Regions from separate parts of the Bacillus sp. JJ864 genome, predicted to be linked through region 2. Evidence: riboswitches for the same ligand, from Rfam matches in the RefSeq annotation. Region 2 holds a riboswitch; the other holds the start of a gene.
The links. A riboswitch is a leader RNA that binds a small molecule or an ion and turns the genes downstream of it on or off. The one in region 2 is predicted to bind FMN.
Positions count from the first base shown of each region.

Region 1: another riboswitch for FMN. It lies ahead of V7024_RS13025 (ECF transporter S component); the one in region 2 lies ahead of ribD (bifunctional diaminohydroxyphosphoribosylaminopyrimidine deaminase/5-amino-6-(5-phosphoribosylamino)uracil reductase RibD).

Region 1 covers NZ_JBALLY010000078.1:29,691-37,650, reverse strand. The annotation lists gene V7024_RS13040 (RecQ family ATP-dependent DNA helicase) at 1-386, opposite strand, end outside; gene V7024_RS13035 (helix-turn-helix domain-containing protein) at 376-1,437, opposite strand; gene V7024_RS13030 (ferredoxin) at 1,665-1,913, shown strand; gene V7024_RS13025 (ECF transporter S component) at 2,066-2,644, opposite strand; FMN riboswitch at 2,809-2,945, opposite strand; gene V7024_RS13020 (hypothetical protein) at 3,180-3,863, shown strand; gene V7024_RS13015 (peptidoglycan DD-metalloendopeptidase family protein) at 3,897-4,511, opposite strand; gene V7024_RS13010 (cob(I)yrinic acid a,c-diamide adenosyltransferase) at 4,596-5,177, opposite strand; gene V7024_RS13005 (ATP-binding protein) at 5,519-7,255, opposite strand; gene V7024_RS13000 (response regulator transcription factor) at 7,288-7,960, opposite strand, start outside.
Region 2 covers NZ_JBALLY010000042.1:4,578-12,537, reverse strand. The annotation lists gene V7024_RS08075 (CDGSH iron-sulfur domain-containing protein) at 1-188, shown strand, start outside; gene crcB (fluoride efflux transporter CrcB) at 224-577, opposite strand; gene V7024_RS08065 (fluoride efflux transporter FluC) at 574-978, opposite strand; FMN riboswitch at 1,147-1,290, shown strand; gene ribD (bifunctional diaminohydroxyphosphoribosylaminopyrimidine deaminase/5-amino-6-(5-phosphoribosylamino)uracil reductase RibD) at 1,594-2,706, shown strand; gene ribE (riboflavin synthase) at 2,687-3,331, shown strand; gene V7024_RS08050 (bifunctional 3,4-dihydroxy-2-butanone-4-phosphate synthase/GTP cyclohydrolase II) at 3,345-4,538, shown strand; gene ribH (6,7-dimethyl-8-ribityllumazine synthase) at 4,759-5,220, shown strand; partial or broken gene V7024_RS08040 (hypothetical protein) at 5,357-5,657, opposite strand; gene bioB (biotin synthase BioB) at 5,848-6,846, opposite strand; gene bioC (malonyl-ACP O-methyltransferase BioC) at 6,800-7,657, opposite strand; gene V7024_RS08025 (alpha/beta fold hydrolase) at 7,650-7,960, opposite strand, start outside.

The DNA of each region.
Region 1 (7,960 bases), on a different contig from region 2:
ATATGGATTTTTCTTAGTTCTTTTAGCAACACATCTGATTGCAACATTTCAGGAGATACAAAGACAAATTTATAGGAATGCAACCGCCGCATCGCTTCTTTTTTTTCTATTATTGTCCGAAAGCTATTAAGAGCAATAACTTGATTTTTCACTATATATTTTAATTGTGTAACTTGATCTTCCATTAAAGACAATAATGGTGAAACAATCAGTACCGTTCCATCTTGTACAAGACCTGGCAGCTGATAACAAAGTGATTTTCCGCCTCCAGTTGGCAGCATCGCTACAACAGAGTTTCCCCTTAATAAATCTGCAACGACTTCCTTTTGCCCGGATCGAAATGTTCGGTATCCAAACCACTGATATAAAATATCTTCAAGTCTCATATAATCCCCCTACTCGAGCTAATACAAGACGAATCTCAAAATAGGAAACATGCTCTCCAGCAGCTTGTTTTAATATTCGCAGCTTCCGTGTCTGTAACTTCTCAATCATGTTCTGTATTTGCTTCATTTTTTCTTTTTCTATAAAATGCTCCACCTGAAATTCTTTCTCACGTAATGCAATTTCTACAATATGATCTTCAATTGTTGCAACTTTTAATTTCCTGATCCGCGCAATTTCATCCATAGTTCTTCCTTGTTTCCATAATTGATACGTTTTTTGTGTGGATATACTAAATAAATCTGCTTTTTCGTTTGGATACGCAATGATTTCTGTTAACAATGGAAACTGCTGGTTCTGATGTTGCACTTGTTGAATGATGAAATGAATTGTTCCCCAAAACAAAAGATATACGCGAAGTGCATCTTGCTTCATCATATCGCCAAGCTGATCTGTTGTATAACCAATACGATGGTATCCCGTGAGACGGTACACTAAAATAGTCGCTTCTAATGAAGTCACATTCATTAATATTAAATTTATTTCTTTATATAACTGTTCCGCTAAATATTCTCTTGAAACAGAAGAGCTCATAATAAATCGTTTTACCCAAATCGTGATTTCTGTATCTTGTTGAATCGGAAGAAATTTCACATTTTGCTGCTTTAAATTTGATACAGTTTGTATAATTAAGGATAATCTTTTCCAAAAACTCTCTCCAAGTTCACCGTAATGCAGGCCATGTAAATGTTTCGGGAAGTAAAATATTTTCTCCCATTCATTTAATTGTTTCTCTCCTACTTCGGATAAAATGTAAGTATTTTCATGTACACATGTAATAAGTTGTGCGTTTAATAATGTTTCAATCTGTTTATCATAATCATGACGTCTTAAAGATTTATATACACCAAATAAAAAGGAAAGATGAAACATATTCCCATCCTGAAATGTTTGTGAAGAACGCTTTCCTTTTAAAAGGTGATAAATGGAAGAAACTGTCCGTTCACCTTTTAATTGCTTTAAACAGTATAGTACAGTATATTGTAGCTGCAATGTCGCTTCCATCCTTTCACTCTACTTCTACTACCATTGTAACAAAATGCAACTTATTTAGATATTTTAAAAACATCATGAATGACTAAAGAAATTAGTTGACAGATCTAATTGATAAGCATTATCATTATAATTTTGTATTGAAAAGTTATAAAAACCGTTTTACAATAAGATTAGAATTTTTATCAGTGTTTTTATATATATATTCTCGAGGAGGTAATTCAAAGATGGCAAAATATACAATTGTTGATAAAGATACTTGCATTGCATGTGGAGCTTGCGGAGCTGCTGCACCAGATATTTATGATTACGATGATGAAGGTATTGCATTCGTAACATTAGACGATAACCAAGGTATCGTTGAAATTCCAGATGTATTAATCGATGATATGATGGATGCATTTGAAGGTTGCCCAACAGATTCTATTAAAGTGGCAGATGAAGCATTCGACGGCGACGCATTAAAATTTGAATAGCCTCCAGAAATAACCCTCAAATGATGAGGGTTATTTTTTATTCTATAAAAAATAATACCCCTTCTAAACGAATGGAAACTTGTCGGCAATCAGGCTTTTACAGGATAAAAAAGCATCAGCAGAAAAATATCCACTGATGCAAAATCTTCTATTTATGCATTTTTCATTTTTGCAAACACCCATACTTTTAATCGAGAAAATAAAGGAACAAACACAATTGTTACTATAATTCCTTTAATTAAATTAAAAGGTAAAATTGCTGCCACAATCATTTGACGCATTGCACCGCTAGACATAGCAGGTTGACCTAAGAACCAAGTGTAAGCTGGTAAAATGATGAAATAATTTAGTACACTCATAATTAGTGTCATACAAATTGCCCCTAACATCAATCCAGTTGTTAAACTTTTAATTGTGCGATGTTTACGGAACAAAATAGATGCCGGAAGAATAAAAAGACATCCAGCAATAAAATTCGCCGTTTCCCCTACTGGCACTCCCGTTAAACTTCCTTGGATACCATAATAAAGAACGTTTTTTATCGCTTCTACAATTACACCTGAAAGCGGCCCAAAAATAATTGCTACAATTAATGCTGGGACATCACTAAAATCAATTTTCAAAAACGGTGGTAATCCTGGAAATGGAAAATCCAGCATCATTAGCAAATACGCAATGCTCGATAGCATCGCAATGCTCATCATTTTTACTACACTCTTTTGTTGTTTCATAATTCTTTCTCCTTTTCCATCGATCATCTCATGGAAAGTGGAAAGGTTCTGCTATGCCCTAAAATTCTAGATAAAAAAAACCCTTTGCATCCGAAACGCAAAGGGAGAAATTTTAGGTACATCAAATAGACGTTCAAATGCTTATCTTTTTTGAACGCTTGAACCTCCATCTTCTCCCATCCAGACTGTACTGTCGGCTTTGGAATCGCACCAAATCCTGCCTTAACGGCTCGCGGGCTTAGAACAAATACATGTGTTCATCACCGCCGGTCGGGATTTTCACCCTGCCCCGAAGATAGACCGATATTCTATTTTCCTCATCATTATACAACAACTTTTAAACAATGTGAATGAAAATGCCTCTTTTTCCTTCACATTGCATGACATTCTAATGACTAGTAAATAATATGACAAAAAAGAACATTTTTTCGTGTTTGTCCCTAATTGTTGGCAATTCTCTAGCCATTCATATGCGAAAGTGATAAGATATGATATTGTTAAGAAAACAGCATTTTCTTACAGTGGAGGAAATGTCATGAGTAAAGAAAAAAAACAATCAATTCAAGAAGTTATGAAAAAAAATCTTCGCAAAGAATATTTTTATTTAAAAAAAGAATTACTGTTCTATTGTCCTGTTGACTCAGGAAAATTCTCAAGAGACACATATTATGCTGCCTTTGATATACATGGAATTAGCATATACCAATATGACAAAAACTCAGACAGTAAACTAAAGCTTTGCGAACGACACCCATGGAAAAGCTGGAGAAAAGTCAAAATCGATCATTATTTAACAAAAACCCAATTCGTCTTTCAGGGGGAACGGAATTGGATCCTTTCTTTGTTTCATCAAGGAAAGAAGGCAGAGAAAATTGTTCAAACTAATACATCTTTAGAGATAGAGATTGTTTCTAGACCATTTTTTAAAAAACTGCCGGGTTATCGTTCCAACACAACATTAAATATGTATATTGGAACAATCTGCTATACTGCACTGATTGCATTTGTATTAAAACTGATCGTTCCATTTCAAGTCCAAATTGCTTTGTACTCACTATCCCTTGGCTGTATGTTACTTGGCCTGCTTTGTTTTGTTATCGGCCTTATTGAACCTACTATTGTCCTATTTAGAACAGAAGAAAAAACAAGGGCGAAAGTATTTTATTATTATAGCTATTTAGCAATTTCCGGATTTATCTGCCTGTTTATTTTTTGGTAACAAACGAAAGAGCTAGTCTTCCTAGCTCTTTTTTCAATTAATATGTAATTTTTGCGAAGGATAAATGTTATCTTTTTGTAAGTGGTTTTTCACTTTCAATTCTCCAACAGTTGTACCAAACTTCCTAGCAATGCTCAATAGTGTATCCCCTTTTTGTACAACATATACAGAAGCAGATGCTACCGTATTTTGTTTTTCCCCAAGTATTTGCAGCGGATTAACCGCATATGTTTTCGCTATTGTCCAAGATCCTTTATGAGTTTCTAAATGTAAATGCGCTCCATTAGAATGTCCTGTATTCCCTACTTGTCCAATTATTTGCCCTTGCAAAATCTCTTCTCCCTCCCTCACAAGTCGTTTATTCATATGTGCATATACAGCTTCATAATCTCTATGTTTAATAAATACAACATGACCATAACTATTAGAAAAATAAGATTTTGTTACAATGCCATCATGCATAGCTACAATTGAAGTGCCTATTGGTGCAGCAATATCAATGCCAAAATGCTTTCCATTTCTCGTTCCAAAATAATCACTAATCCGTCCCTCTACCGGCCACGTCCACTGTTTTTCTTCAGCAGCACCTTCTGCTTGTCCTATAAAAAAAACACAAAAGAAAAACAATATAATCTTTAAAGCTTTCATTGTAAATCCTCCGTTTTCTATAATCAACCACACTTTTTCTATTGTGGTTGATTATAGAAAAAAGTATACAAAAAAAGAAAGAGTCTATTTCTCTTTCTTTTCTACTTCATCTCGAAACACAATCGCACTTCTTTCATACTCTACATCGTTTACATGAGAACGAGCATTCACAACCCTTGCAACTGCAAATAAATAATCCGATAAACGATTTACGTATTGCAAAACATGTTCATTTATCTCATCTTGTTTCTTTAAAGAAACAATGCCCCGTTCTGCTCTTCTTGTAACAGTGCGAGCGATATGAATAATCGCTGCTCCTTCACTTCCTCCTGGCAAAATAAAACGTTCCAGCGGCGGTGCTTCTTTTACATATACATCAATCTTTTTCTCTAGAAAAGTAATGATATCCTCCGTTACTTTATACGGAATTTTTTTCTTCACAATCGCTAAATCCCCGCCGCAATCAAACAACTCATGCTGAATCTTTTCAAGTTCTTGATAAATATCTTGAAACAATTCACCTTGCAATAGTGTCATTGCATGCCCAATAAACGAATTCGCCTCATCAAGTGTTCCGTATGCCTCCACACGCAAATCATCCTTATCTACGCGTCCCCCGACAAGACTTGTTCTGCCCTTATCTCCTGTTTTTGTATAGAGCTTCATACTTTTCTCCCTTCTCTTATATACTATTTTACTATATGAATCCATTTTGATTTTCCAACATATAGACTGCTGCTATTCAGAAAAAAAGGAGCTTCCACTCGCTTTTTCTCTTTGTTTAAACTTCGCATGTGGCAGGAAAAGGCCCTGACCGCTTCTATGCATGGCCAGATGCTCTCGCCCACCTAAAAAAAAGATGGTTTTATGTCGCTTTTTAATTTGGATTTATATAGACTAGAGATACTTACCCATAAAAATTCAATTGGTACTCATTAGAGAATTCAGCCCCTACTACTCATTGTTTCACTCTATAAAAAAAGCTTATCAAAAAGATAAGCTTTTCATCATACTTCTGATGGTAAATATACAGAGAATGTTGTACCCTCACCTACCACACTCGACACTGTTATTTTACCCTCATGTCCTCGCACAATGTTTTTGGCAATTGCAAGTCCTAAGCCTGTACCACCTGCTTTCCCGCGTGTACGAGCTTTATCTGCTTTATAAAAACGCTCAAATAAGAACGGAATATCCTCTTCTGGAATACCAACCCCAGAATCTGAAACTTCGAATACAATTCCGTTATTTTTCTCATCAATAATAAGCGATACTTTACCACCGGTATTTGTATGCCTCAACGCATTATCAATTAAATTTGTTAACACTTGTTCCATTCGATCAGGATCAAAAGAATGCTGTTTTATGGAAGTTCGAAAATCAACGAGTAATTGAACCTCTTTTTCCTTTGCTATTCCTTGAAACTTCCGTGCAATCTTTTCAACAAATGGAACGACATCTACCTCTGATATATGTAATTCTACATGACCGCTCTCCATTCGAGCTAAATCTAATAACTCATTCACAAGACGCCCTAATCGGACAGATTCATCATAAATGATTTGCACAAATTCGTGCACTTCTTCTTTCGTTTGAACAATATCATCTAAAATTGCTTCACTATATCCTTGAAGCATAACCATCGGTGTACGTAATTCATGCGAGACATTTGCAATAAAATCTTTCCGCATTTTTTCTAGACGGCGCTCTTCTGTCATATCACGAAGTACTGCAACAGCCCCTCGAATTTTTGTCTGATTGTATAGCGGTGTCATCAATACAACATAATTCCCTTTTTCTAAATTAATTTCCACAACTTGTTGCTGTTCACTTTCTACAACTGAATGGAACAATTCAACAAGCTCAGATGGCAAACTTACACTTACCTCTATCTCTTTTTCTTCATGCCATACTTGTAAGAAACGCTCTGCTGGCGGATTAATTACAACAACTTCTCCTTCTTGATTTAACGTAATAACACCATCGGCCATACTACTTAAAATGCTAGAAAGCTGTTCTTTTTCTTGCTGCAGGGCATTAATATTAAACTTTAATTGTTTCCCCATTTGATTTAAAGCTGTTGCCAATTCACCGATTTCATCTTGCGAAACCGTTGGTACCTTCGCATCAAATTTCCCGCGCGCTACTTCAAAAGCTACTTCACGCATTTTACGAAGCGGTGCTGTAATTCGGGTTGATAAGAAAAACGCAAAGAATGTTGTTAAAATAATTGCAATCCCCGCAGATAAAAAGATAAAATCTGTCGATTTTTCTATTCCCTGTTTTGGTACTTGTAACGATTGGTATACAAAAACTGCACCATCTTTTGATGACTTTAACGGAACACCAACGACCATAATATCATTTTCATGATTCTTCTTGTTTTTTTCATCTGGGACGCTTTTTATTTTTTGTACCTTTTTACGCTCTGTAAATACAGCTTGCAACTCTTTGTCATGTTTTAAATCATCTAATGTTAATGTTACCAATCCTCGTTGAGTCGGAGAAGCAGATACTTTGTCATCCTCTTTAATAATAATAATCCGCGAAAGAGGGTCAGCGAATTTATATGCGATATGTTCTATCGTCTTCTCATCCGCTCCCTCTTCTATTAATTCAGAAACGCTCGTTGCAACATTTGTCAGCCTCGTTTCTCCCATTGTCACATAATAATTGTCGAAAAACTGAGAAAGTAAAATAGCGACAAAGCCCAAGACGAAAGAAACGAGGAGTAAAATGGTCATCCATAGTTTTCCAACAACACTTTTCCAAAGCATCAATCGTTCACAACCTCAAACTTGTAACCAACACCCCATACTGTTACAATCATTTTCGCTGCACTTGCTGATTTTTTACTTAATTTCTCACGCAAACGCTTTACGTGCGTATCAACCGTACGTAAATCACCGAAAAATTCATACTGCCATACTTCTTTTAATAATTGTTCACGGTCAAACACTTTATCCGGTGCCTTCGCTAAAAATAGTAATAATTCATATTCTTTTGGTGTTAAATTCACTTCTTCTCCGTCCGCTGTAACACGATGTGCATCATTATCAATTGTTAAGTGTGGGAATACAATAACATCTTTTGTTGTTGTATCTTGCGTAAAGAATGTTGTTGTAACGGAACGACGGAGTACGGCTTTTACACGCAACACAACTTCACGCGGGCTAAACGGTTTTACGATATAATCATCTGTACCCACTTCAAATCCTTGCACTCGATTTATTTCTTCTCCTTTTGCCGTTAGCATAATAATTGGTGTTGCTTTTTTCTCACGAATCCCTTTACAAACTTCAATACCATCTATTCCAGGCATCATAATATCTAAAAGGATAAGATCATAATCAATTTGCAAGGCTTTTTCTAAAGCCGTTTCTCCGTTGTCAGCTTCATCAATGATGTACTGCTCTCTCTCTAAATACATTTTTAACAAACGACGGATA
Region 2 (7,960 bases):
TTAAAGTAAATGATAATGGTTCGTTCCGCATTACAGGGGATGTGGAACTAATCGATGCGGAAGGAAATGTCTTCCCAGCAAAACCGGCATTTTCGTTATGCCGCTGTGGGTTATCAAAAAATATGCCGTATTGCGATGGTTCGCATAAAGGACAATTTGAATCTGTTGTACGTGCACCGAAAGAATAAACAAATACGCGCACAAGAACATGTGCGCGTGTTTTTTACATCCTGCCCATATAAAATCCTGCAAAAGCACTTCCGATCCCTATTACATAACTCATAACAAAATATAGGAATGCCTTTTGCCCTTCTCGTTTATGTATCAATTGTATCATTTCAAGTTGATATGTCGAAAATGTCGTAAATGCCCCCATAAATCCTGTGCCACATAATAATATCCACATTTTAGCTACTTCAGCACCGTATAACATGCCGAGTAAAAACGAACCGATTATATTTATAAAAAATGTTCCATAAGGAAAAGAATCCCCATATTTTTCTTTCGCTATCGTACTAATATAAAAACGGGCAATTGCACCGAAAAAGCCACCGATACTGACAAGTAAAATATTCATACGTTTCCTTCTTTCCTCACACTGCGTTCATATAGTTTATTTCCAACATAAAATCCGCCAAAAGAGAAAAGCAATCCTCCTATCATACTTGCGCTCACATATAAAAAAGCCACCCTAAACGCTTCATGCTGTAATAGATTCAGCGTGTCTACACTAAACGTTGAGAACGTTGTATAGGAACCAATTATCCCTGTACCAATCGCACTTATCATAAGCGGTGACACTTGTTTCATTCGAAAGATAGACATCGTTAAAAATGCTAATAAAAAGCTTCCACTCATATTAGCTAACCATGTTGCGAATGGAAAACCAGTAAAAGATGTTATTTCAAAGAGCTGTCCTACTCCATAGCGAGCTAAAGCTCCGATCACGCCGCCTATTCCTACAGCAATATATTTCATACTTTCACCTCGTTTTAAACACTATATAAAATTTTTCTACACTAGTATAACAAATTTACTCTCCTCGCTAACGTAAATTTACCCCCCTCCTTTATTTTCATACAATTCTTTACATTTAAATATTTTTTTATAGCCTTTTGTCTTTTTTGTGCTATAATGTGAGCAAACAGCATCCTTCGGGGTCGGGTGAAATTCCCAACCGGCGGTGATGAAGTGCACACTTCTAAGTCCGTGACCCGTTTTCTAATTGAAAACGGTGGATCTAGTGAGACTCTAGAGCCGACAGTATAGTCTGGATGGGAGAAGGATATGTTTTCTAGTACGTATAATAGGATACTACGTTTATTTCAGCATGCGCATTTGTACTGTTTATTTTTAAACATGCATATGTTTTCTTTCATATACCATTCTTTTCTTTGCTGAAATCATACAATAACACTAGCATGTAAAAAAATAGATAGTTGCTGGGCTTCTTTTCTATGCAAACTTATCAGTCAATGCTAGGTTTCTTCAGTGTACTTTCGTATCCTTCTTATATTTCTAGAAACATCGTCTCTCTCACCCCAAGGATTCTATCCTTGGGGTTTTTTTGATTTTTTTAGGAGAGGTGAGTTTATGACAGATCAAGAATATATGGCACTTGCTTTGCAATTAGCAAAAAATACAGCTGGGCAAACAAGTCCTAATCCTATGGTCGGTGCTGTTGTTGTAAAAGACGGGAATATCATTGGAGTGGGGTCCCATTTACGAGCAGGAACTGAACATGCTGAAGTTCACGCTCTTCGCATGGCTGGTGAAAATGCCCACGGTGCAACAGTTTATGTAACGCTAGAACCGTGCAGTCATCACGGAAAAACGCCTCCTTGCTGTGATTTTCTCATCGCAAAGAACGTCAAACGAGTCGTTGTTGCAGTACTCGATAGCAACCCGCTCGTTTCAGGTCAAGGTGTCAAGCGATTACAGGAAGCTGGAATTGATGTAACAATTGGTGTACTGGAAAAAGAAGCAAAAGAATTAAATCGTTACTTTTTCCACTACATGAGAACAAAGCGGCCATTTGTCACATTAAAAACAGCAATGAGTTTAGATGGAAAAATCGCTACTCGTACAGGAGAAAGTAAATGGATTACAGGCGAAGAGGCACGTGCCAATGTACACCGTTATCGCCATACACACGATGCCATTCTCGTCGGTGTAAATACAATTATTACCGATAACCCGCATTTAACAACGCGGCTTGTAAATGGCGGAAAAAGTCCAATTCGCATCGTACTTGATACACATTTACGAACCCCGCTTTCATCTCACGTAATTACAAATGGTGAGACGCCAACATGGGTTATCGTTGGAAGTGACGTTTCAAAAGAGAAAATTTCAAAATTTCAATCAGATATGGTATCTGTATTGCAAATGAAGACGAATCATATTGAAATAAACGAACTGCTCGATCTTCTCGGAGAAAAAAATATTCTTTCTCTCTTTGTCGAAGGCGGACAAACAGTTCATGCAAGTTTCTTAGAAGCAAAATGTTTTCAGGAACTGATTACTTATATTAGCCCAAAGCTAATTGGTGGTAAAGAAGCCCCAACCTGTTTTGGCGGAAATGGTTTTACACAACTAGAAAATGCACTCACGCTGCACATTCAATCGATGGAACAAATTGGTGATGATATAAAAGTCGTTGCCACCCCAAGAAAAGAGGTGCCTTATGTTTACAGGAATTGTTGAGGAACTCGGAACAATCGCTAATATGCAGCAAACTGGCAAAGCTATGAAACTGACAATTTCGGCAGAGACCATTTTGACAGACGTAAACTTAGGTGACAGCATTGCTGTAAACGGGATTTGTTTAACTGTCACTTCTTTTACCCCCACTTCTTTTACCGTTGATGTCATGCCCGAGACGATGCGAGCAACGTCTCTCCAATTACTTAGCCGTGGCTGGGCAGTAAATTTAGAGCGTGCTATGAGTGCAAATGGCCGCTTCGGTGGGCATTTTGTAACAGGACACATTGACGGCACCGGAACAATTATTGATAAAAAACGAAGCTATAACGCTGTATATTACAAAATACAATTACCAAATGAATTGCTTCGTTATTGTTTACAAAAAGGATCTGTTGCCATTGACGGCACGAGTCTTACGATTTTTGGCATTGATGAATCTTCCATCACAATCTCTCTCATTCCACACACATTAAGTCAGTCAGTCATCGGAACAAAAACTGCTGGCGATATTGTGAACATTGAGTGCGATATGATTGGAAAATATATTGAACGTTTTATTACACAGCCAACATCTAAAAAGAGCTCTATTACAGAAAACTTTTTACAAGACAATGGGTTCCTATAAGGGAGGAAATGAAATGTTTCATCAAATTGAAGAAGCGTTAGAAGATTTAAAACAAGGAAAAGTTGTTATCGTCTGCGATGATGAAAATAGAGAAAATGAAGGGGATTTTATTTCTTTAGCCGAGTATATTACACCGGAAACAATCAACTTCATGATTACACATGGGCGCGGTCTTGTATGTGTTCCCATTACAGAAGAATATGCCGATCGTTTAGAATTAGGACCTATGGTTTCACAAAATACAGATTCACACGGTACAGCTTTTACAGTTAGCGTCGATCACATTTCGACGACAACTGGTATTAGCGCTCATGAACGCGCGACAACTGTACGTGAACTATTAAACCCGGAAGCGACAGCCAGTGATTTTAAACGCCCTGGACATATCTTCCCTTTAATCGCAAAAGCAGGTGGCGTTCTTCGCCGCGCCGGGCATACAGAAGCTGCTGTAGATTTAGCTACATTATGCGGTGTAGAGCCAGCAGGCGTTATTTGTGAAATTATAAATGAAGATGGAACGATGGCACGAGTGCCTGATTTATTAGAAATCGCCAAGCAATTTAATCTAAAAATGATTACAATTGAAGACTTAATTGCGTATCGTCGTCATCATGAAACATTCGTGCAACGCGAAGTCGAAATTACACTACCAACTGACTTTGGTACATTTCGGGCAATTGGTTATTCCAATTCTTTAGATAATCAAGAACATATCGCTCTTATAAAAGGCGATGTTTCTACAGGCGAACCAGCGCTTGTACGTGTCCATTCTGAGTGCTTAACCGGCGATGTATTTGGATCTTTCCGCTGCGACTGCGGTCCGCAGCTTCATGCAGCGCTCGCTCAAATTGAACGAGAAGGAAAAGGGGTTCTTCTATACATGCGTCAAGAAGGACGCGGCATTGGGCTGCTAAATAAATTGCGAGCATATAAACTGCAAGAAGAAGGTTACGACACTGTAGAGGCAAATGAAAAACTTGGCTTTGCAGCTGATCTTCGTGACTACGGAATTGGCGCACAAATTTTAAAAGATTTAGGATTACAACAGCTTCGCCTTTTAACAAATAATCCACGTAAAATCGCAGGCTTACAAGGTTATGATTTAGAAGTTGTAGAGCGCGTGCCGCTCCAAATGCCGACAAAAGAAGAGAATAAAGCATATTTACAAACAAAATCAACAAAATTAGGTCATTTATTAAATTTATAATATATAACTACAAATTAAAAAGTGAACATTCCCCCCCTTTTTTAGGAGAGGGTGAGAGCGTCTGGCCGCGCATAGGAGCGGTCAGGGCCTTTTCCTGCCACATGCAAAGTTTAAAATAAAGGGAGAATGCGAGAGCAGGTCTTATTTTTCTTTGCATAGGAGCGACTTCTGTGTTGGAAAAATGAAAATAAATTTATATAAATTAAGGGAGAGATACATGATGGTATTCGAAGGTCATTTAGTTGGTACAGGATTAAAAGTAGGTATTGTTGTTGGTCGTTTTAACGAATTTATTACAAGCAAACTATTAGGCGGCGCATTAGACGGTTTAAAACGTCACGGAGTAGAAGAAAACAACATTGATGTTGCTTGGGTCCCTGGTGCATTTGAAATTCCGTTAATCGCAAAGAAAATGGCAAACAGCGGAAAATACGATGCTGTTATTACACTTGGAACAGTGATACGCGGCGCAACAACGCATTATGATTATGTTTGTAATGAAGTGGCAAAAGGCGTAGCTTCCCTTTCATTACAAACAGAAATCCCTGTTATCTTTGGCGTCTTAACAACCGAAACGATTGAACAAGCAATTGAACGTGCTGGCACAAAAGCTGGCAATAAAGGCTGGGAATCTGCGGTTGCAGCGATTGAAATGGCAAACCTATCCCGCCAATGGGCATAAAGTAAAACTTCCTCTTGTGAGACGCTTTTCCTCACAAGAGGTTAGTTGAACCAATCGGGCTCTTATGGCTGGTTTGATTTTCTTTCTGCTCTTACTTCTTACCAGCCGTTTGAGCGGGGTGAAGTGAAGCTACCCATTAATGTGGGAAAAACCGATTACATTTCAAGTATAAAATAAAGAGAGGCTTCTGCCTCTTTTTATTTTTCCGTTTTTCCTTCCCCCTGTTCTTCTTGTAAAATTTGCAGCTCTTCCCGCACTTCTTTTAAATTTTTTCCCTCTGTATCGATTCCAAAATACGCAGCTTGGTGCCGAAAATGCTGTTCGACCCTCTTTTGCAAATCTTTCTGTTCAGGATTTTCAGCAGCTTTTACTGAATCTGCACTAACCGCCTTTAATAAAATAAGAAAACTCATCACTGCTAATATATATTTATGCATGCGAATCCCCCAAATCACCATTAAATTCTCTCTTACTATGTACAATTGCAGAATGGGAAATTCAAATACATATTACTTCATTTCTTTACAAACCCAATGATTACAACACTTATATACGCTTTATTACATTTTATTTACAAAAAAAGAAAGCTCCTTCATAGAGAGCTTTCTTCTCAAATTATCAGGGGATTTATAATGCACATTCCTCAATTTCAAATCCTAAATCTTCAATCATTCCCCAGTCTGCTGTTGGCTCTTGGCCAGCAGTTGTTAAATAATCACCAACGAAGATTGAGTTGGCCGCAAATAAACCAAGAGGTTGAACAGCTCGTAAATTAATTTCACGTCCACCAGAAATACGAATTTCTTTTGACGGATTCACAAAGCGCATCATTGCTAATACTCTCAAGCACTGCATTGGTGTTAATTCTTTTTGTCCTTCTAACGGTGTTCCCTTTACAGAAACAAGGAAGTTACATGGAATAGAATCCGCAGCTAAACGCTTTAATTCAAATGCAATCTCTACGCGTTGTTCCTCCGTTTCCCCCATTCCGAAAATAGCACCAGAACACGGTGATATACCCGCATGCTTCGCTTTTTCAACCGTATCAACGCGATCGTCATACGTATGAGTTGAACAAATACTTTCGTAATTATCTACATGCGTATTTAAATTATGATTGTAACGATGCACGCCAGCTTCTGCAAGGCGGTGCGCTTGATCTTCATTTAAGAATCCTAGACAGCAACAAATCTTCAAATCAGTTGTTTCGCGAATTTCCTTTACCGCTCCAATAACATGATCTACTTCTTTATTAGTTGGGCGACGGCCAGAAGCTACAATACAATATGTGCCTGCCTTACGTTTGATTGCTTCATGTGCACCTTCGACAATCTTCTCTTGTGTTAACCAAGCATATTTATCAATCGGAGCTTCGGATACGATTGATTGAGAACAATACCCACAATCCTCTGGACATAACCCTGATTTCGTATTAATAATCATATTTAATTTTACTTTTTTCCCGAAGTAATGATGACGAATCGTATACGCCGCATTCATAATTTCTAAAACTTCTTCATCATTTGCTTGTAAAATACTTAGTGCCTCTTCTTTCGTTACATCTCTTCCCTCTAATACTTCAAATGCGATTTGCTTCCAATCTGTTTTCGTTTGTACATGTTTCATTTCTTCTCTTCCCCTCTTTTTTCATATAAGAAAATAAAGCATGATATGTTGCTGTAATTCGTTCACCTTCTGTAAAATCCCGTTCGTATATGCGGAGCATACTGCGAAAGACAGAAGGACTTTGACAGTAAGATTCTTCGTTGCTATTCGTTGCTCCAACTTTACGAATCGATTGTAAAAATTCACGAACTGTATCAAACGTCTCTGTGTAACATGTTTCAGTAATATGTATATCCCCTGTTATTCTTTTACATAATTGTTGCAACTGTAATCCTGTAAAAAAGCTTTGCCCAACAGTTGTAGTACCTTCTATTGCATACTCTGTTTTCGCACGCTGAAATGATGTATGAAGCTCATGAAACGTTTCATTTCCAAATGTTGAAAACAACAGCACACCATCTTCACGTAAATTTTCATATAAATTTACTAATGTAGCTGGTAAATCATTTAACCATTGAAATGTTGCATTGGAGATCATAACATCATATTGTTCGTGAAGCGTAATACGTTCAATGTCTTCACATTGAAATGTAACAGCCTCTACATTACACCTTGTTTTTGCTTTCGCAATCATACTTTCTGCAAAATCAACAGCTGTAATCGTTGCCTTTGGAAAGGATGTTGCTAGTTGCTCTGTAACATAACCTGTACCGCTGCCAAGTTCTAAAATATGAATTTGTGCCGCTTCGTCGTAATGTTCTTTCATATGAGCAAGCAGCTGATCTGCCATCTTTTTTTGAACATTTGCATATTGATCATAGGATACAGCAGCTTGATTAAATCGTTTTTGTAACAACGTCTTGTTAATCATTTCGCTCTATCCCCTTTACAAACTGTATCACTTCTTTTGCACAACGCTTTGTTTGTGTGAAACAAAGTGCATGTCCAGCTTCTTCTATAATCGTGAGTGATGCGTTTATTTTTCCTTGTATATACTCCGCTGCAGAGAGAGGACAAATCACATCATCTTTTCCATGAAGAAGTAGTACTGGCACATCTATTTGTAATAGCTGTTCTCTAACATCCGTTTCTTTTAAATAATGGAGTCCACATTGCAAAGAACGAATCGAATCACCTTGAAATTGTTCCGCTATTTTCAAAAATGCATCGCCCT